4 regions of the Duganella sp. GW821-FHT07G03 genome follow, and region 1 is predicted to be linked to each of the others. Evidence: riboswitches for the same ligand, from Rfam matches in the RefSeq annotation. Region 1 holds a riboswitch; each other region holds the start of a gene.

Region 1 (4,204 bases):
CGCGTAGCTGGCCGTCAGTTTGGCGATCCGCTGCCGATAGTCCTGCGCCGCCTTGTGGGCGGCGGCCTCGGTGCCCATCAGCTGGCCCAGGCGGGTCAGGCTGGTGGCCACTTCGTCCAGCTTTTGCGGATCGCTGTAGAAGATCGGGATGCCCAGGCTTTTCAGCTGCTCCAGCTGGCGCGCGGTGTTCCCGCTCTTCCAGACCACCAGCAGGTCCGGACGCAGCGCCAGCACGTGCTCCATGTCGATGGTGGCGTTGCTGCCGACCTGCGGGATGCGCTTGGCCGCTTCGGGGTAGTCGCTGTAGTTCATCACGCCGACCACGCGCTCGCCGCCGCCGGCCGCGAACAGCAGCTCGGTGATGTGCGGCGCCATCGAGATGATGCGCTGCGCCGGCTTGGCGACGGCGACGCTGTTGCCGGCGTCGTCCTGCACGGTGATGGCGGCCTGCGCGCACAGCGGCGCGCAAGCCAGCGCCAGCACCAGCACCAGCACGGTGCAGCGGATGGACGTGGTCACCGCGCGCATCAGAACTCGTAGCGGGCCGAGAGTTTCAGCTGGCGGCCGTCGGCGGTGTAGATGCCGTACTTGCAGCCGTAGGCTTCCGAGAAGTAGCGCTTGTCGGCCAGGTTCTGGCCCGATACGGCGAACTCCCAGCGGCCCAGCTTGCGGGCGTAGCGCGCGTCGAGCGTGGTGTAGGACGGGATCTGGGCCGAGCAGTCGTTGCTGAAGTCCCCGCCGTAACGCTGGCTGTCCACCCACTGCGCGCCGACATCGGCGGTGTGGCCGTTGGCCGGGGTCCAGCTCAGGCGCGCGGTCAGCGTGTTCTTCGGCACCAGCACCATCTGCTTGCCGTTGTTGGCGCCTTCGGTGAACTTGGCGTCCACGTGCTGGTAGTGGGCGGTGAGGTTCCAGTCGGCGTTGATGCGCTGCTGGGCGTCGACTTCGAAGCCTTCGCGGCGGGTCGGCGCCAGGTTGGTGTTGGCGCCATAGCCGAGGTTAAGGGTCGGATCGAAGAAGATCTCGTTGGTCAGGTTGTGGCGGAATACGCGGCCGGTGATTTTCTGCGCGGCGGTGCCGTAGCTGACGCCCAGCTCCAGGTCATGCGACTGCTGCGGCACCAGCAGCACCTTGTTGGTGTCGACGGTGTAGCCGTTTTCATCGGCGTTGGCGACGCGGTAGCTTTGGCCCGTCTTGCTGTAGACGGTCAGGTGCGCGACCGGCATGTAGCTCGCCTGCAGTTCCCAGGCGTTCAGGCCTTGCGCCAATTTGTAGGCGTTGGGGCCATAGGTGTTGAGCCGATCGTTGAAATCCTTGTTGAAGATTTCGCGGCGCACGCCGGCCGATACGCGGCCTTCATGGGCGGCGTCGAAACGCAGCTCGTCGCGGACGTACAGCGCCTTCGAGTGCTGGGTGGCGTCGGCCGCCGAGGACAGCTTGGTGTCGCTGGCGGCGCGGTTCCATACGGTCCAGTCGAAGCCTGCCACCATCTCGTTCAGCAGGCCGCCGATCTCGCCCAGGCGGCGCACGCGCGGCGAGAACTGGGTCTGCTTGCTGTCGAGGGTGTAGGTCGACGGACCTTTGACGCTGACGTAAGTCGCGTCGGCCGTCTTCTTGCGGAACGACAGGTCTGCGGCCAGCTCGTAAGCGCCGATGCGGCGCTGGCCGAAGGCGGTGAAGCGGTCGCTATCGAGTTTGCCGCTGTCGTTCGGCGTGGTGGACTGGCGCGGATTGGCCTTGTATTGATCCTCCGCCAGCGCGCCGGCGAAGTGCATGTCCTGACGCGCGCCTTCGTAACGGAAGCCCACGCGGCCGGCGTTGTCGAACCATTGCGCGCCGCCGCTGAAGTGGGTCTGTTTGAATTCGTTGTTGTCGCGGTAGTTGTCGGTGCGCTGGGTGTCGAGCGTGGCGTCGGCGGCGAAGCCGTCCCAGGCCTGGAAACCGGAGACGCGCGCTTCGCCGGCGCGGAACTGGCCGCCCTCGACGAACACGCTGCCGCGACGGGTATTCTTGACCGGGCGCTTGGTGACGATGTTGATCACGCCGCCGGTGGCGCCGTCGCCGTACAAGACGCTGGCGCCGCCGCGCGTGATTTCGATGTGGTCCACGGTGTCGATCGGGATGGTCGACAGGATGGCGTTGCTCAGTTCATTTTCCGACAGGCGCACGCCATCGAGCACGATCACCATGTTCTGGGCGCTGTTGGTGCCGAAGCCGCGCAGGTCCAGGCTGAAGTCCGGGCTGCCGTCCAGGCTTTGGCGGCCGTACACGCCACCAACCTTGCGGATCGCCGTGTTGACGTCGTTGGCGCCGGCGCGCTGGATCTCTTCCGCCGTGATGACGACGGCGCCGATCGGCGTCAGCGCGGCATTGGCGTCGAAGCGCGAGCCGGTGATGACGACCGGTGCGAGCACCTCGGATATCTGGGCGGCGGCGGGAACGGCGGCGGCGAAGCACAGGGAGACGGCGGCGGCCAGCAGGCGCGGTTGGAAGGCGGAGGATTGCATGTCAGGTCATTTTCAAAAGAGACATCCGCCCGCGTCCCCGCAGGCTGGAAGTGTACGGAAGCCGCGCGGACGTAGTCACTGCGCGCTCCCCCCAGTCTGGCCGATATCCGGGCTGGCAAGGCTGAACGACGCCTCGCGTTACCGTTGCGGGGGCAGCACACCTTGGCCGTCGCGCCGTGGGCGCGGGCGGCCTTGTGTTTCCCGTTTAACTGCGCATGTGAGCACATGGGCAAGCACCAGAACCCCGGCATTATACGCGGGCGCCCCGGATCATTAACATTTTAGATAGGACCTATCTATATTTCGTGCATTGATCGCAACGGCGACGGTGCTTATAGTGAGGTCATACTCAAACCGGAGCTTTTCATGCATGCATTGCCCAGCTATTTCCTCTCCCACGGCGGCGGTCCGTGGCCGTTCATGATGGACCAGGTGGGCCATCTGTACGGCCAACTGGACGCCGCGCTGCGCGACATCCCGCGCCAGCTCGGCGTGACGCCGAAGGCGGTGCTGGTGATTACGGCGCATTGGGAGGAGCGCGATTTCACGTTGTCGTCGTCGGCCAAACCGCCGATGATCTACGACTACGGCGGCTTCCCGCCGCATACCTACGAGGTGCAATACAGCGCACCGGGTTCGCCGGAGCTGGCGGAGCAGGTCCGGCAGCTGCTCGAAGCGGGCGGCCATCCGGCGCGGCTGGACGCGCAGCGGGGCTACGACCACGGCACCTTCAGCGCCATGTATCCGATCTATCCGGATGCGCAGGTGCCGATCGTGCAGCTGTCGCTCAAGCGCGGCCTCGATCCGTTGACGCATCTGGAAGTGGGCCGTTTGCTGGCGCCCTTGCGCGAGCAGGGGGTGCTGATCGTCGGCAGCGGGCTCAGTTACCACAACCTGCGCGCCTTCAACGCGCAGGGCGCGGCGGCCTCGCACGCGTTCGACGGCTGGCTGCGCGCGACCATGGCGCTGCCGCCGCAGGAGCGCACGGCGCGCTTATTGGAATGGGAACAGGCGCCGGCCGCGCGCATGGCGCATCCGCGCGAGGAGCATCTGCTGCCGCTGATGGTGGCGCTGGGCGCGGCGGAGAACGACCAGGCGGCCGTGCCCTACCACGAGGAGGCGTTCATGGGAGCGCTGGCAGTCTCCAGCTTCCGTTTCGGCTAATCCGGGTTCAAGTACCGCGCTTGCCGTTGGCGTAGGCTGCGGCCTTGGCGGCGGCGATGGCGGCCTTCTCGGCGTTCTTGACGGCCATCTCGGCGTCGTGCACTTCCAGCCGGCCCTTGCGGCTGGCCGGGGTCTCCAGCGAGATGCGGCCCAGGATGCCGCTGCGGTAGTCGCCCAGGAAGGTGTGCGAGGCCTTCTCGAAATCGAGGTCGCCGCCCTTCTGGCGGAAGCCGCGCTTGGCCGCCACGCCCTCCACCACCGCGATGCCGTCGAAGCTCTCGATATCCTTGAAGCCGTAGCGCGCCACCAGCAGCTGCGGGTAGTACTTCAACATCTCGTCGGCCAGGAACACCGCCACTTCCTCTTCGATCAGCGCGTTCGAGCCGATCGCGTGGCTGGCGGCCAGCATCAGGCCGTCGCTCGGCAGCGCGATCTTCGGCCACAACATGCCCGGCGTGTCGACCAGGATGGTGTTCTTGTCCAGGTAGAGCTTCTGCTGCTGCTTGGTCACCGCCGGCTCGTCGCCGACCTTG
Region 2 (4,204 bases), on a different contig from region 1:
CAGATCGTACTGCTTGTCGCCGATATTATTCCAGCGGACCAGCGCGGACCAGTCGCGGTTGAAGTGGTAGGTCGCGTACAGGTTGACCAGGCCATAGCCGCCCAGGCGGTTGCTGTTGGCGGCGTCTTCGTAGCGGTCGCCGGACAATTCCAGTTCCACGCCGGCCTTCAATGCGCCGGCGCTGTAGTCGGCCATCAGGTTGCCGTGCTTTTTGGCGCGGCGCTGCAAGCGTCTATTACTGGTTTCGTCCTTTGGATCTTGCAGGTCGACGGTAGCGGCCAGGTTGAAGCGGCCCAACTGCTGGCTTGCGCCCATGGTCAGGCCTTCAAGCAGCGCGTGGTTGACGTTGTAGGCGCAGCCACTCTTCGCACCAGAGAACGGGCATGGCGTGGTGTTCACCAGCAGGTCGGTCAAGCGGTTGCGGTAATAGCTGGCGTTCAGCGCGGTGGCGCCGCTGTCGTAGCGCAGACCAATTTCGGCGTTCTTGCCCAGTTCCGGTTTGTTGGCTGGATTGCCGTAGGACGGGTAGTACAGTTCATTGTAGGTCGGTGCGCGGAAGCTGGTGCCGTAGCTGGCGGTAGCGCGCAGCGCCTGCGTGAAGTTGTAGCCATAGCCCAGCGAGCCGGTGTTCTTCGAGCCGTAGAGCGATTTGTCGCGGCGTACGCTGGCGTTGAACAGGTTGTCGCCGCGACGGGCGTTGTACGAAGCCGCGAGAGAGTTGGTGGTGCGCTGCGGGTTGTCCAACTTGAAGCCGTTGGTCTCGACTTCTTCCTTGCGGTGGTCGTACAGCAGTTGCAGCATGTCGGCGCCGATCTGCACATCATTCTGCCAGGTGAAGGTGGTCTGCCTGGTGTTGATCTGCGAATAGCCCGATGCCAGGGCGCTGGTGTAGTTGGCGCCTTCGTCCTTGGTCCGCGAATACTGGACCAGGCTTTGCCAGATCGGCAGGATCTGGTTTTTGCTGTAGATGGCGGCGTTTTCCAGCTTTGCCTTCGAGCGCACGTCGTAGGACGAGGAACCGCTGTCATACTGGGATTTGAGTTTGCTCTGCAGGAGCAGCGTGCCGATTTCGTGGCCTTCCGCCAGGCGCAGGCTGAACTGACCTGCTGCGTTTTCGCGGTCGTAGCCGTCTTTGTCGGCGTTATAGGAGCTGCTGCCAGGACGGGTGGACGAGAAGCCATCCGATTTTTCCTTGCCGGCGCTGATCGCATAGCTGATGCTGTGTTCACCGCCAGTGGAGCCGGAGGCCGATACATCGCCTTCGCGGGTGTTGTCGGTGCCGTAGCCGGCGAAGGCGGTGAACGCCGGCGCGCCCGTGCCCTTCTTGGTGAAGATCTGGATCACGCCGCCGATGGCGTCCGCGCCATACAGGGAGCTCAGTGGGCCGTAGACAATCTCGATATGATCGATCGCGGTCAGCGGAATGGCGCTCCAGTTGGCGGCGCCGGTGGTCGACGAGCCGATGCGCACGCCGTCGACCAGCACGAGATTCTGGTTGCTGTTGGCGCCGCGGATAAACACGGTGGCGTTGGTGCCGGAGCCGCCGTTGCGGGCGATCTCGATGCCGCGCTGGCGCTGCAGCAGGTCGACGATGGAGCCGGCGCCGGATTCGGCGATCTGTTCGGCGCTGATGGTGATGCTGTCGCTGATCACGTCGGCCAGGGCTTGCGGGCTGCGGGTGGCGGTGACCAGTACGGTGCCGGTGGTTGGTTCCGCGTGTGCGTAGGAGGCGGCCATTGCCAGCGCCAGCGACGTCAAGGCCGCAGGACGGGAGATACGAAGGGTCATGATGTAATTTTTCTGTAATAGCAACCGGCCGACGTCCCCGTGGGCCAGATTGAACAGAAGCGGAGAATTGAGAGATGCATGCAGCGCAGCCGTTGTTGTCGGCTCCATCCGTTCGCGCACATCCCGTTCGCTCGCTTCCACCTGATTTGGCCGGTATCCGGGCTGGCAAGTTAGACCACCTCACCTTCCCATGCAGAGCACAGTGGTTTGTCAGAGGAGGTTTGTCGCGCATCAGCTGCGACACTTGCTTACCGTTGCGGGGGCAGCACACGTGCACTCTTACAGAGCTTCATGTTTCCCGTTTAACTGCGCATCTGGACAGACGCGCGGGCACCAAAACCCGGTCATTATACGGGTTTGTGCGGCGGCGGTCATGGGGCGGCGGTTTAGTTTTGCAGCACCAGCGTGGCGCCGTAGGCGATTTGATGCGGATGGCTAGCGGCTTGCAGCGCCATTTCGGCCGGGGGCAGGCCGGCATGGCAGGCTGACATCAGGCGCATTGCGCCGGCGTGGCAGATCACGATGGCGTCGCGCTGCTGGCGCTGGAGGTCGGCGTAAAAGGCGGCGATACGGCCGGCCATTTGCAGCACGCTTTCGCCACCGCCCGGTTGGTAATTGACCAGGTCCGCGGCCCAGGCGTCGATGTCGGCGCGCGCGATATCGTCCCAGGGACGCAGTTCCCAGTCGCCGAAATCGATCTCTGCGATGCGGGCGTCCAGCAGCGGCGCGGGAGTTTGCAGTGGCGCCGCCAGTTGCGCCGCCAATGTGGCGCAGCGTCGTAGTGGGCTGCTATATAAAGGCCGGCCTTGGGGCAGTGTGGTCGACAAGGCGGCCAGCGTATGCGCCAGCTGCTCGGGCGCCACGGCGAGATCGCTGCGGCCATAGCAGATGCCGGGTGCGATCAGCGGTTGCGGATGGCGGACCAGTATCAGCTGCATAGTGTTACCAGGGCAGGGCGCCGTGGCGCATGCTGGCCAGTACGCACAGGTAGAACGTCACCTCGCTGAGCTGCTGCACGGCGCCGAGGCAGTCGCCGGTATAGCCGGCAATGCGACGGACGAATTTGTGGGCCAGCCAGGCGGTGGCGATGGCGGCGACGAGGACGCCCGCAGCCAGCGCGGTCCACTTCAGCCATCCGCAGGCGATCATCGCCAGCGCTGGAATGGCGGCAGTGGCGACGGCCAGCGCGAATTCGGCTGTGCTCATCTTTTGCGCCAGCGGCTTGGCTTTGCCTTCGGCGCGCGCGTAGTCGAGACGCCAGATCAGCGAGGTGGCCATTAATCTCGACAGTGGATGGGCGACGAAGAGCGCGGCAATCGCTTCCAGCGGCGGCAGCATGGACAGCGCCGCGCATTTGGTGGCGAGCAGGCAGATGATGCCAATGGCGCCGTAAGCGCCGATGCGCGAGTCCTTCATGATTTCCAGTACGCGTTCGGGCGTCATGCCGCCGCCGAAGCCGTCGCACATGTCGGCAAAGCCGTCTTCATGGAAGGCGCCGGTGGCATAGATACCGGCGGCAGTCGACAGCAGGGCGGCGACCGGAGCGGGGAGGAACCAAGCGGTCAATGCATAGACTCCGGCCGTGATGGCCGCAACCACCACGCCGACCAGCGGGAAGTAGCGCGACGCCTGGTTCAGCCACGCAGGATCAAAACCCACCCAGGCTGGAATTGGCAGGCGGGTGAAGAACTGTAGCGCGGTGAAGAACAAGCGTAGTTGGTGCACGGCGTCTACTCGGACTTTTCGCTGACATGGGCCGATTCGAACGTGGCCATCTGGTTCAGGAAATTGACCGAAGCGTGTAGTAGCGGTAGCGCCAGCGCGCAGCCGGTGCCTTCGCCCAGGCGTAGGCCCAGATTCAGCAGCGGCTCCGCCCCCAGTGCGGCCAGCATTTGCTGGTGGCCGTTTTCGTCGGAGCAGTGAGCGAACACGCAGTAGTCCAGGATGGCCGGTTGCAACCGGGCGGCGACCAGCAGCGCACTGGTGACGATGAAGCCGTCGATCAGCAGCACTTTGCGCAATTCGGCTGCCTTCAATATGGCGCCGGTCATCATGGCGATTTCCAGGCCGCCGAAGGTGGCCAGCACGTCCAGCGGTTCGACTGCGGCGGCATGTTTGGCTGCTGCCGCTTCAATCACGTGCTGCTTGCGCAGGATGCCTTCCGCCGAGAGGCCGGTGCCGGCGCCCACGCATTGCGCGACCGGGATGCCGGTCAGCTTGTGCATTAGCGCGGCGGCGGCGGTAGTGTTGCCGATGCCCATCTCGCCGAAGCCGACCACGTTGCCATCGAGTTCTGCGATCAAGTTCATGCCTGCTGCCAGCGCGGCCTCGCAAGTGGCGCTGCTCATCGCCGGTTCCTGCGCGAAGTTGCGGGTGCCGGGCGCCAGCTTGCGGTCGATCAGGCCGACGCGCGGCC
Region 3 (4,204 bases), on a different contig from region 1:
AGCGCCAGACCACGTCGGCCATCCGCGCCTTGCAGGTGCTGCGGCCCGAAGCTGCGCGGGTGCGGCGCGGCGCGCAGGATGTCGAAGTGCCGATCGCCGAGGTGCGTCCGGGCGAGCTGGTGGTGGTGCGGCCGGGCGAGCGGGTGGCGGCGGACGGTGTGGTGGTGGAGGGCGCCAGCCATGTCGACGAAGCGCTCATCACCGGCGAAAGCCTGCCCGTGGCGCGCCACGCCGGCGACCATGTGACGGGCGGCGCCATCAACGGCGAAGGCCTGCTGCTGGTGCGGGTGACGGCGGTGGGCGCCGAGAGCACGCTGGCGCGCATCATCCGCCTGGTGGAGGATGCGCAGGCGGCCAAGGCGCCGGTGCAGCATCTGGTGGACCGCGTCAGCGCGGTGTTCGTGCCGGTGGTGCTGGTGCTGGCGCTGGCGACCTTCGCCGGTTGGTGGCTGGCGAGCGGCGATGCCGAGCGGGCCATCATCAATGCGGTGGCGGTGATGGTGATCGCCTGTCCCTGCGCGCTGGGACTGGCGACGCCGGCCGCGATCATGGCCGGCACCGGCGTGGCGGCGCGTTATGGAATCCTGATCAAGGATGCGGAAGCGCTGGAGCTGGCGCACCGCATCACCACCGTGGCGTTCGACAAGACCGGCACGCTCACCGAGGGCAAGCCGTCGCTGGCGGCGCTGGAGCCGGTTGGCGTCGATGAAGGAAGGCTGCTGCAACTGGCCGCCGCCATCCAGCGCGGCAGCGAGCATGCGCTGGCACGCGCAGTCACCGATGCCGCCGCCGCGCGCGTCGCCACAGCCACCGCTGCGCCAACCGCCACCGGCGTTACCGCCTTGCCCGGCCGCGGCGTGGCGGCCATGGTCGACGGCGCACGCCTGATCCTGGGCAGCACGCGGCTGATGCAGGAGGAGGGCGTCGCACTCGACGCGTTGAGCGTCCGCGCCGCGGAACTGGAACGGCAAGGCCTGACGATATCCTGGCTGGCCGCTACAAACGCGCCGCAGCCGCCGCAGCTATTGGGCCTGCTGGCCTTCGGCGACCGCGTCAAACCGCAAGCCCGCGCCGCGCTCGAAGCGCTGCATGCGATGCACATCCAGACCATCCTGCTCACCGGCGACAACCAGGGCAGCGCCGACGCCGTCGGCAAGGAACTGGGCATAGGCCGCATCATCGCCAACATGCTCCCCGCCGACAAGGCGGCCGCCGTCGCCGGCCTGAAGACCGGCGACGCCTGCATCGCCATGGTCGGCGACGGCATCAACGACGCGCCCGCGCTGGCCGCCGCCGATGTCGGCATCGCCATGTCGAGCGGCACCGACGTCGCCATGCACGCCGCCGGCATCACGCTGATGCGCGGCGATCCGGCGCTGGTGGCCGCCGCCATCTCGATCTCGCGCCGCAGCTACAGCAAGATACGCCAGAACCTGTTCTGGGCCTTCATCTACAACCTGGTCGGCATACCGCTGGCCGCCTTCGGCCTGCTCAACCCCATGGTTGCCGGCGCCGCGATGGCGCTCAGCTCCGTCAGCGTGATCAGCAACGCCTTGCTGCTGCGCCGCTGGAAGCCGGACCATCAGAAAGGACCAGCATGAACATCGGACAAGCGGCAGCGGCCAGCGGCGTCTCGGCCAAGATGATCCGCTACTACGAAAGCATCGCCCTGATCCCGCCGGGCAAGCGCAGCGAGGCCGGCTACCGCATCTACGGCGACAGCGACCTGCACGCGCTGCGCTTCGTCAAGCGCGGGCGGTCGCTGGGATTTTCGCTGGACCAGATCCGCGAGCTGCTGTCGCTGTGGCAGAACAAGGAGCGCGCCAGCGCCGACGTCAAGATCATCGCCATGGGCCACGTGGCGGAGCTGAACCAGCGCATCGCCGAGCTGACCGAAATGCGCGACACCCTGCAAACACTGGCCGGATGCTGCCACGGCGACCATCGCCCCGACTGTCCTATTCTCCAATCGCTGGCCAACTAAAGTATAATCGCCCGGTTTTGGTGCCCGCGCGTCTGTCCAGACGCGCAGTTAAACGGGAAACATGGAGCTGGCCACGCCAGCCAACATGTGCTGCCCCCGCAACGGTAAACAAGCGTCGTCGTTGACGACAAATCCGCCTCTTCAAACCACTGTGCAGTCGCATGGGAAGGTCAGGCGGTGTCGCTTGCCAGCCCGGATACCGGCCAGGACAGGTGGAAATGCCCAGGCATTTCTTTTCAATCCGCTCACGGGGAAGTGAGCGGCTTGCATCTGTTGCGATCTACATCTATGCATCGATTTTGCGCGCCACGGCCTTGCCGACTGGCGGCCGTGCCTTGCGCACGCGCCGTCCAGGTACACCTGCGCCTGCGCCCCGATTTTTCCTCTCTGCCTACAGGACCCGCCTATGTTTAACCTGCCCGCCGACGCGGCCGTGCACTCCATCGAGACACTGCTGTATTCCATTTCCACCATCCTGTACCTGCCCGTGCTGCTGGGGATCGCGGCGCTAGTGCTGCATATGCTGGTGTGCTTCGGCACCTTCGGCGCCGAATGGCTGGAACGCCGCCGCGGCGTACGTGTGCTGGTCGCCACCGCCAAGCAGGAGATGGCCGCCGTGCTGACCGCGCAGGAAGGCGAGCCAGGACTGGACGCCCGCCTTGAACGACTGGTGCAGCGCGCCGACGTCAATGGCGTGCGCCGCCTGGACGGGGTACGCTTCGTGGTGCGCGTCGGCCCGGCGCTGGGGCTGATGGGTACCCTGATCCCGATGGGCATCTCGCTGGCCGGCCTGGCGCAGGGCAACCTGCCGAAGATGGCCGAGTCGATGACCACCGCCTTTACCGCCACCGTGGTCGGCCTGGCGTGCAGCGTCAGCGCCTATGTCCTGAGCCTGGTGCGCGAGCACTGGCTGCGCAGCGACCTGACCGAGATCGCCTACGCGGCCGAATCCCACCTCGCGGCGCAAGACCACAAGCCGCACCTGGTGCGCGCGGGAGCCTGAGATGCGCTATATGAACCGCCACCGCTACAGCCGCATCGGCGAGCATAACGAAGACCCGCTGGCCGGCGTCGCCAACCTGTTCGACGCCAGCATCGTCTTCATCGTCGCCATGATGCTGGCGCTGTTCTCGGCCTGGAACATGATGGACCTGCTGGACCCGAACTCCGAAGTCACCATCGCCAAGAAAAGCGCCGACGGCCATGTCGAGGTGCTGACCAAGAAGGGCGCCGAAATCAAGGTGAGCAAAGTGAGCGACAAGCCGCTGTCGGGTTCCGGCAAACGCCTGGGCACCGCGTATCAACTGCCGGATGGGAAGGTCGTGTATGTACCTGAATAAAAAATTGTGGGCGCTGCTGCTGTTGCTGGCGTCCTTGTGCGTCGGCGGTTATGTGCACTCGGCGCAGGCGCCGCGCACCTTGGCGCTGATGCTGGGCGATATCGAATCGCGCCCGGCGGTGCTGGCGGTGCGCGGCCTGCAGGCCGAGTTGAAAGAGCTGAACGTCGCCGTGCGCATCATCCCCGCCAACGGCATGACGCCGGCCGACCGCGCGGCCCTGACCAGCGCCGACGTGGCGATCGTCAATACCAAGGGCCGCCAGGCCATGGTGGCGCTGGGCGCCGAACTGCAGGCCTTGCAGAAGGCGCGCCGTCCTGTGTTCGCGGTCGGCGGCGCCATCGACGACAGCCTGCGCGAGCAGGGTGTGCGCGACGATAAAACCATACAGTCCTACCACAGCGAAGGCGGCGTGGAGAACATGGGCAACCTGCTGCGCTACATCCTGCGCAACCACTTCGGTGCCAGGCTGTCCGTCGCGCCGGTGCATGCGATGCCGGAAGTGGGCCTGTACGACGTGGCGGCCAACCGCACGTCCGGCAGCTACGAGCAGTACCTGCAAGGCTACGCCAGCTACAAGCCCGGCGCGCCATGGATCGCGGTGCCGTTCTATCGCGCCAGCCTGGTGGCGGGACAAACGCTGCCGCTGGCCGCCATCGTCGCGCGCCTTGAGGCCAGCGGCTACAACGTGCTGCCAGTGTTCGGCTATCCCTACGACGTGCCGCTGCGCTTCCTGCTGGACGAAAACGGCAAGAGCCGCGTCGAGCTGATTGTCGCATTGGGCATGAAGGTGGGCGGCACCGCCAACACCGGCGCGCTGCTGGACAAGATCGGCGTCCCGGCGATCAATGCCATCACCCTGAGCCAGCAGTCGTTGGCGCAG
Region 4 (4,204 bases), on a different contig from region 1:
TTGGAAAGAGCGTAGGTATAGCCCACCGCAAGCTGCCTTCCGCCGCGTTGGGTCGCGGAACGGTCCTGCTTTTTCACATACGAGGCCAGCAGCTTGCCCTGTCCGAGCGGCACCGAGGCACCCAGCAGGAAGTCGCGGAAATCGCCGCCGACGTCGTTCTTTTCGGTTTCAAACGCGGCGTGCACGGTGGCGGGGCCGAAGTTGTAGCTGGCGCCCAGCAGGACCTCTTTCATCGTATTGAAAGAAGTGACCTTCAGGCTGTCATATGCCAGGGTTCCCACCAACGGGCCCGCGGCATAGTCGATGGAAAAAGCGATGGTACGGCCCAAGGTGCTATCGCCGGCCTGTTCGCCAAAACCATACAGCGCGGTGGCCGACAGTCCATTCAGCTTGGGCGTCGCATAGCTGATGGTGTTATTGGTACGTGCCGTGCCGATGCTCATCAGATTGGTGGCGGCGCCGGTAAAGCCGGTTTCAAAGGGGTCGATGCCGTCCAGCGCGATGAAGATCGGGTTGCATTGACGGCCCAGGTTGACGGTACCGGCGCTGGTGGTCAGGCCGACATAGGCATGGCGGCCAAACAAGGCGCCGTTCTGGCGCGCCTTGCCGGTGTCGAGATCGAGCCCGTTCTCCAGCACGAAGTGGGCGTTCATGCCATTGCCCAGGTCCTCCTGCCCCTTGAAGCCCAGCCGACTGCCGGACTGCACGCCAGTGGCCAGCTTGTTGACCGCGCCATCGGCGCCCCCTGTTTCGCGGGCGATGCCCGCGTCCAGTATGCCGTAGACGGTGATGCCAGATTGCGCCGAGGCGGCGCCGGTTGCGGAGGCGAGCAAGAGACCAGCTACTAATGATGCTTTCATAAACGATCCAATTAAATTGTGCGGTAGGTACGATCACGCGACCGGGCGCATTGGAGCGCCGCATCCGGAAAATCGAGGGTGCAGCGATACCCGCCGGACCTGCGGGAGCAAGGTCCGGGCTCGGTCAGCCGTGAAATTAGCGATGGAGTGACGCGCAAGCGGCGCCGCCAGACGGGCGGTGCCGGCGCTTACGTCAAGAAGCTGGCTTGCGCGTTCGGGCGGGAATTACTTTGTTCATTTTTTGTCTCCGTTTTATTTGTAGTAAAAAGCGATCCGAAACGGATGACCGCCATCGAATATACTTTTCACAACAGAGATAGCACTATCCGTGCCATCGGAATGGCAAGCCGGACTATTGAACCAAGCCATTGATTACATGGGGTTCTTTTGAGATGGGTGGGGCCAGGCGTCGAGGCCCGAGTATGAACTTTCATACTCGGGCCTCGAGCCGATTTTCAATTTCGTTACCGCCGCCGCGATAGGCTTCCCGTCGCGGCGAGGTTATGGTCTTAGTCAGGCTGGTGCACACGCTGCTGCAGCGCTTCGCCGATCATCACCAGCACCGGGCCGTGCGCCGCTTCCAGGCCGTCGGCCAGGTCCGACAGCGTCAGCCGCGCAATCCGCTGGTCGGCGCGGCTGCAGTTTTCTATCACCACCACCGGCAGATCCGGCCGGCGGCCCTCGGCCAGCAGGCGGGTGGCGGTGGCGATGGCTTCGCGCCCGCCCATGTATTGCACCAGCGTGTCGGTGGCCGGCAGCGCCGGGTGCTGCGGTTCGTCGGGCGCGGTGCTGGAGGTGAAGAAGGCCACGCTGCGGGCCACGCCGCGCCGCGTCAGCGGCTGCTTGGTGGCCGCGGCCGCGGCCAGCGCGGTGGTGACGCCGGGCACGACTTCGACCTCGATGCCCTCGGCCTCCAGCGCGCGCAATTCCTCGTCGGCGCGGCCGAACAGCATCGGGTCGCCACCCTTGAGCCGCACCACCGTCCGGTGGCGCTGCGCCGATTCGACCAGCTGCTGGTTGATCAGCGTCTGCGCGGTCGAGCGCTGGCCGGAGCGCTTGCCGACCGAGATCAGCTGCGCCTGCGGACACAAGGCCAGCATCTCCGGCGTGACCAGCGCGTCGTACAGCACCACGTCGGCCTGCGCCAGCAAGCGCGCGCCGCGCACCGTGATCAGGTCGGCCGCGCCCGGCCCCGCGCCGATCAAATAAACTTTTCCCTGCACTGTCATGGCATTTCCTTGAAGACGTTCCAGCGCGCATGATACCGGTTGCGCGCGATTTGGTTTCGCTTGGCACGTGTCGGCGAGCTGGTGTAATATGCAACATTGGGTGCGCCAGATCCGTACGGAGATGGCGTTAAACGGGAAACCGGTGCAATTCCGGTGTAGCCCCCGCTGCTGTAAGCCAGACGAGTCCGTCAACACGTCACTGCCGTAACACGCGGGAAGACACGGACAAGGATGAAGGCGAGCCAGAATACCGGCCCAAAAAATCCAGCACCATTCCCCGGGGTAAAGGGAAGCCGCTGTCGACCGGCTCTCCGCTTGCCTGCTGTCGACCGTCTTTTCCTGCTCCCGCCTGGTGTCCATATAGTCCATTCGACGGGAGAATTCGAATGCATATCATGGAAGGCTTTTTGCCGCCGGCGCACGCGCTCGGCTGGGCAGCCGTTTCCTTACCTTTTCTGGCCTGGGGCTTGCGCGTCATCGGCCGCGACCTGCAGGCGCATCCCGAGCGGCGCATGCTGCTGGGCGTGGCCGCGGCGTTCGCATTCCTGCTGTCCGCGCTCAAGCTGCCGTCGGTGACCGGCAGCTGTTCGCATCCGACCGGCGTCGGGCTGGGCGCGGCGCTGTTCGGCCCGACCGCGATGGTGCCGGTGGGCTTTGTCGTGCTGCTGTTCCAGGCGCTGCTGATGGCGCATGGCGGCCTGACCACGCTGGGCGCCAATGTGTTCTCGATGGCGATCGTCGGACCGTTCGTGTCCTACGGCGTGCTGCGCGCCGTCGCGGCGCTGGGCCTGTCGCGTTCCGTGGCGGTGTTCCTGGCCGCCTCCGTGGGCGACCTGGCGACGTACATCACCACCTCGGCGCAGCTGGCGCTGGCGTTTCCGGCGGCGGTGGGCGGCTTCGGCGCGTCCTTCCTCAAATTTGCCGGCATCTTCGCGCTGACCCAGGTGCCGATCGCCATCAGCGAAGGCTTGCTGACGGTGCTGGTGGTGAACGCCATGGTGCGCTTCAATGCCCACGAGCTGCGTGCGCTGCCGGTGATGACGCTGGGCGCGCGCAAGGAACGCGCATGAAGGCGCGCACCTTTCTGTTGTGGCTGGCGCTGGTGCTGCTGACGGTGCTGCCGCTGTGGCTGGCGAGCGCGCCGCCGGCGGCGCCCGGCGCCGAGGCGCCCGCGATCTTTGCCGGCGCCGACGACCGCGCACAGCGGGCCATCGGCGACATCGCGCCCGGCTACAAGCCGTGGTTCGCACCGGTGTTGGCGCCGGCCAGCCCGGAAATCGCCTCGCTGCTGTTCGCGCTGCAAGCGGCCATCGGCGCCGGCGTGATCGGCTTCTGGCTCGGCACGTCCGTGGCCCGCGAACGCGCGCGCTCACCCCAGGACCGTCGTGCTGATTGAGGCGTCGGCGTACGCCAGCCGCTGGCGCGATGTGGCGCCGTCCGCCAAGGCGCTGTTTGCGCTGGCCGGCGTGCTCGCCGCCTGGCTGGCGCGCGGCCCGGCCGCGTTGGCGGCACTGGCGGCGCTGCTGATGCTGGCCGCGCTGCTCGGCGCGCGCGTGGACCCGCGCGCCTACCTGCGGGTCGCGCTGCCGCCGCTGGGCTTCCTGCTGCTGTCCTGCCTGACCATGCTGGCCGGGCAGGACGCCGACGGCCGCTGGCGCCTCACCACGGCCATGCTGCCGACCATCGAGCATACCGCGCTGCGCTCGCTGGCCATGCTGGCCGCGCTGCTCGGCCTGGTGCTGACGACGCCGCTGCCGGACCTGCTCAACCTGCTGCGGCGCCTGCGCACGCCCGAACTGCTGCTCGACCTGATGGTGCTGTGCTACCGCATGCTGTTCGTCATGCGCCAGGCCTGGGACGAAGGTATCACCGCGCAAAACGCCCGCCTTGGTTATCGCAACTGGCGCCAGGCGTGGCGCTCCACTGGCCTGCTGGCGGGGCAGATGGCTGTCCAGGTATGGCAACGCGCCGCCGCGCTGCAAATGGCCGCCGACGCCCGCGCCTGCCAGGGCACGCTGCGTTTCCTGCCCACCGTCTACCCGCACGCCCGGCGCCAACAGGCCCGGGCCGCGCTGGCCGGCGCGCTGATGCTGGCGATCGCGCTGGGAGACCGCC

Evidence for each region. A riboswitch is a leader RNA that binds a small molecule or an ion and turns the genes downstream of it on or off. The one in region 1 is predicted to bind cobalamin.
Region 2: another riboswitch for cobalamin. It lies ahead of AC07OK_RS29960 (TonB-dependent receptor domain-containing protein); the one in region 1 lies ahead of AC07OK_RS26590 (TonB-dependent receptor).
Region 3: another riboswitch for cobalamin. It lies ahead of AC07OK_RS07705 (MotA/TolQ/ExbB proton channel family protein); the one in region 1 lies ahead of AC07OK_RS26590 (TonB-dependent receptor).
Region 4: another riboswitch for cobalamin. It lies ahead of AC07OK_RS10105 (energy-coupling factor ABC transporter permease); the one in region 1 lies ahead of AC07OK_RS26590 (TonB-dependent receptor).

Annotation. Positions count from the first base shown of each region.
Region 1 is NZ_JBWKQE010000028.1:3,929-8,132, reverse strand. Features, by position in the region: gene AC07OK_RS26595 (cobalamin-binding protein) at 1-528, opposite strand, end outside; gene AC07OK_RS26590 (TonB-dependent receptor) at 528-2,507, opposite strand; cobalamin riboswitch at 2,589-2,763, opposite strand; gene AC07OK_RS26585 (DODA-type extradiol aromatic ring-opening family dioxygenase) at 2,874-3,671, shown strand; gene ylqF (ribosome biogenesis GTPase YlqF) at 3,679-4,204, opposite strand, start outside.
Region 2 is NZ_JBWKQE010000040.1:17,196-21,399, forward strand. Features, by position in the region: gene AC07OK_RS29960 (TonB-dependent receptor domain-containing protein) at 1-1,788, opposite strand, end outside; cobalamin riboswitch at 1,920-2,141, opposite strand; gene AC07OK_RS29965 (histidine phosphatase family protein) at 2,175-2,726, opposite strand; gene AC07OK_RS29970 (adenosylcobinamide-GDP ribazoletransferase) at 2,731-3,513, opposite strand; gene cobT (nicotinate-nucleotide--dimethylbenzimidazole phosphoribosyltransferase) at 3,519-4,204, opposite strand, start outside.
Region 3 is NZ_JBWKQE010000004.1:106,852-111,055, reverse strand. Features, by position in the region: gene AC07OK_RS07715 (heavy metal translocating P-type ATPase) at 1-1,601, shown strand, start outside; gene cueR (Cu(I)-responsive transcriptional regulator) at 1,598-1,984, shown strand; cobalamin riboswitch at 1,986-2,206, shown strand; gene AC07OK_RS07705 (MotA/TolQ/ExbB proton channel family protein) at 2,391-2,987, shown strand; gene AC07OK_RS07700 (DUF2149 domain-containing protein) at 2,989-3,324, shown strand; gene AC07OK_RS07695 (cobaltochelatase subunit CobN) at 3,311-4,204, shown strand, end outside.
Region 4 is NZ_JBWKQE010000006.1:28,474-32,677, forward strand. Features, by position in the region: gene AC07OK_RS10090 (porin) at 1-860, opposite strand, end outside; gene AC07OK_RS10095 (hypothetical protein) at 939-1,232, shown strand; gene cobA (uroporphyrinogen-III C-methyltransferase) at 1,370-2,089, opposite strand; cobalamin riboswitch at 2,171-2,362, shown strand; gene AC07OK_RS10105 (energy-coupling factor ABC transporter permease) at 2,476-3,159, shown strand; gene AC07OK_RS10110 (energy-coupling factor ABC transporter substrate-binding protein) at 3,156-3,485, shown strand; gene cbiQ (cobalt ECF transporter T component CbiQ) at 3,475-4,204, shown strand, end outside.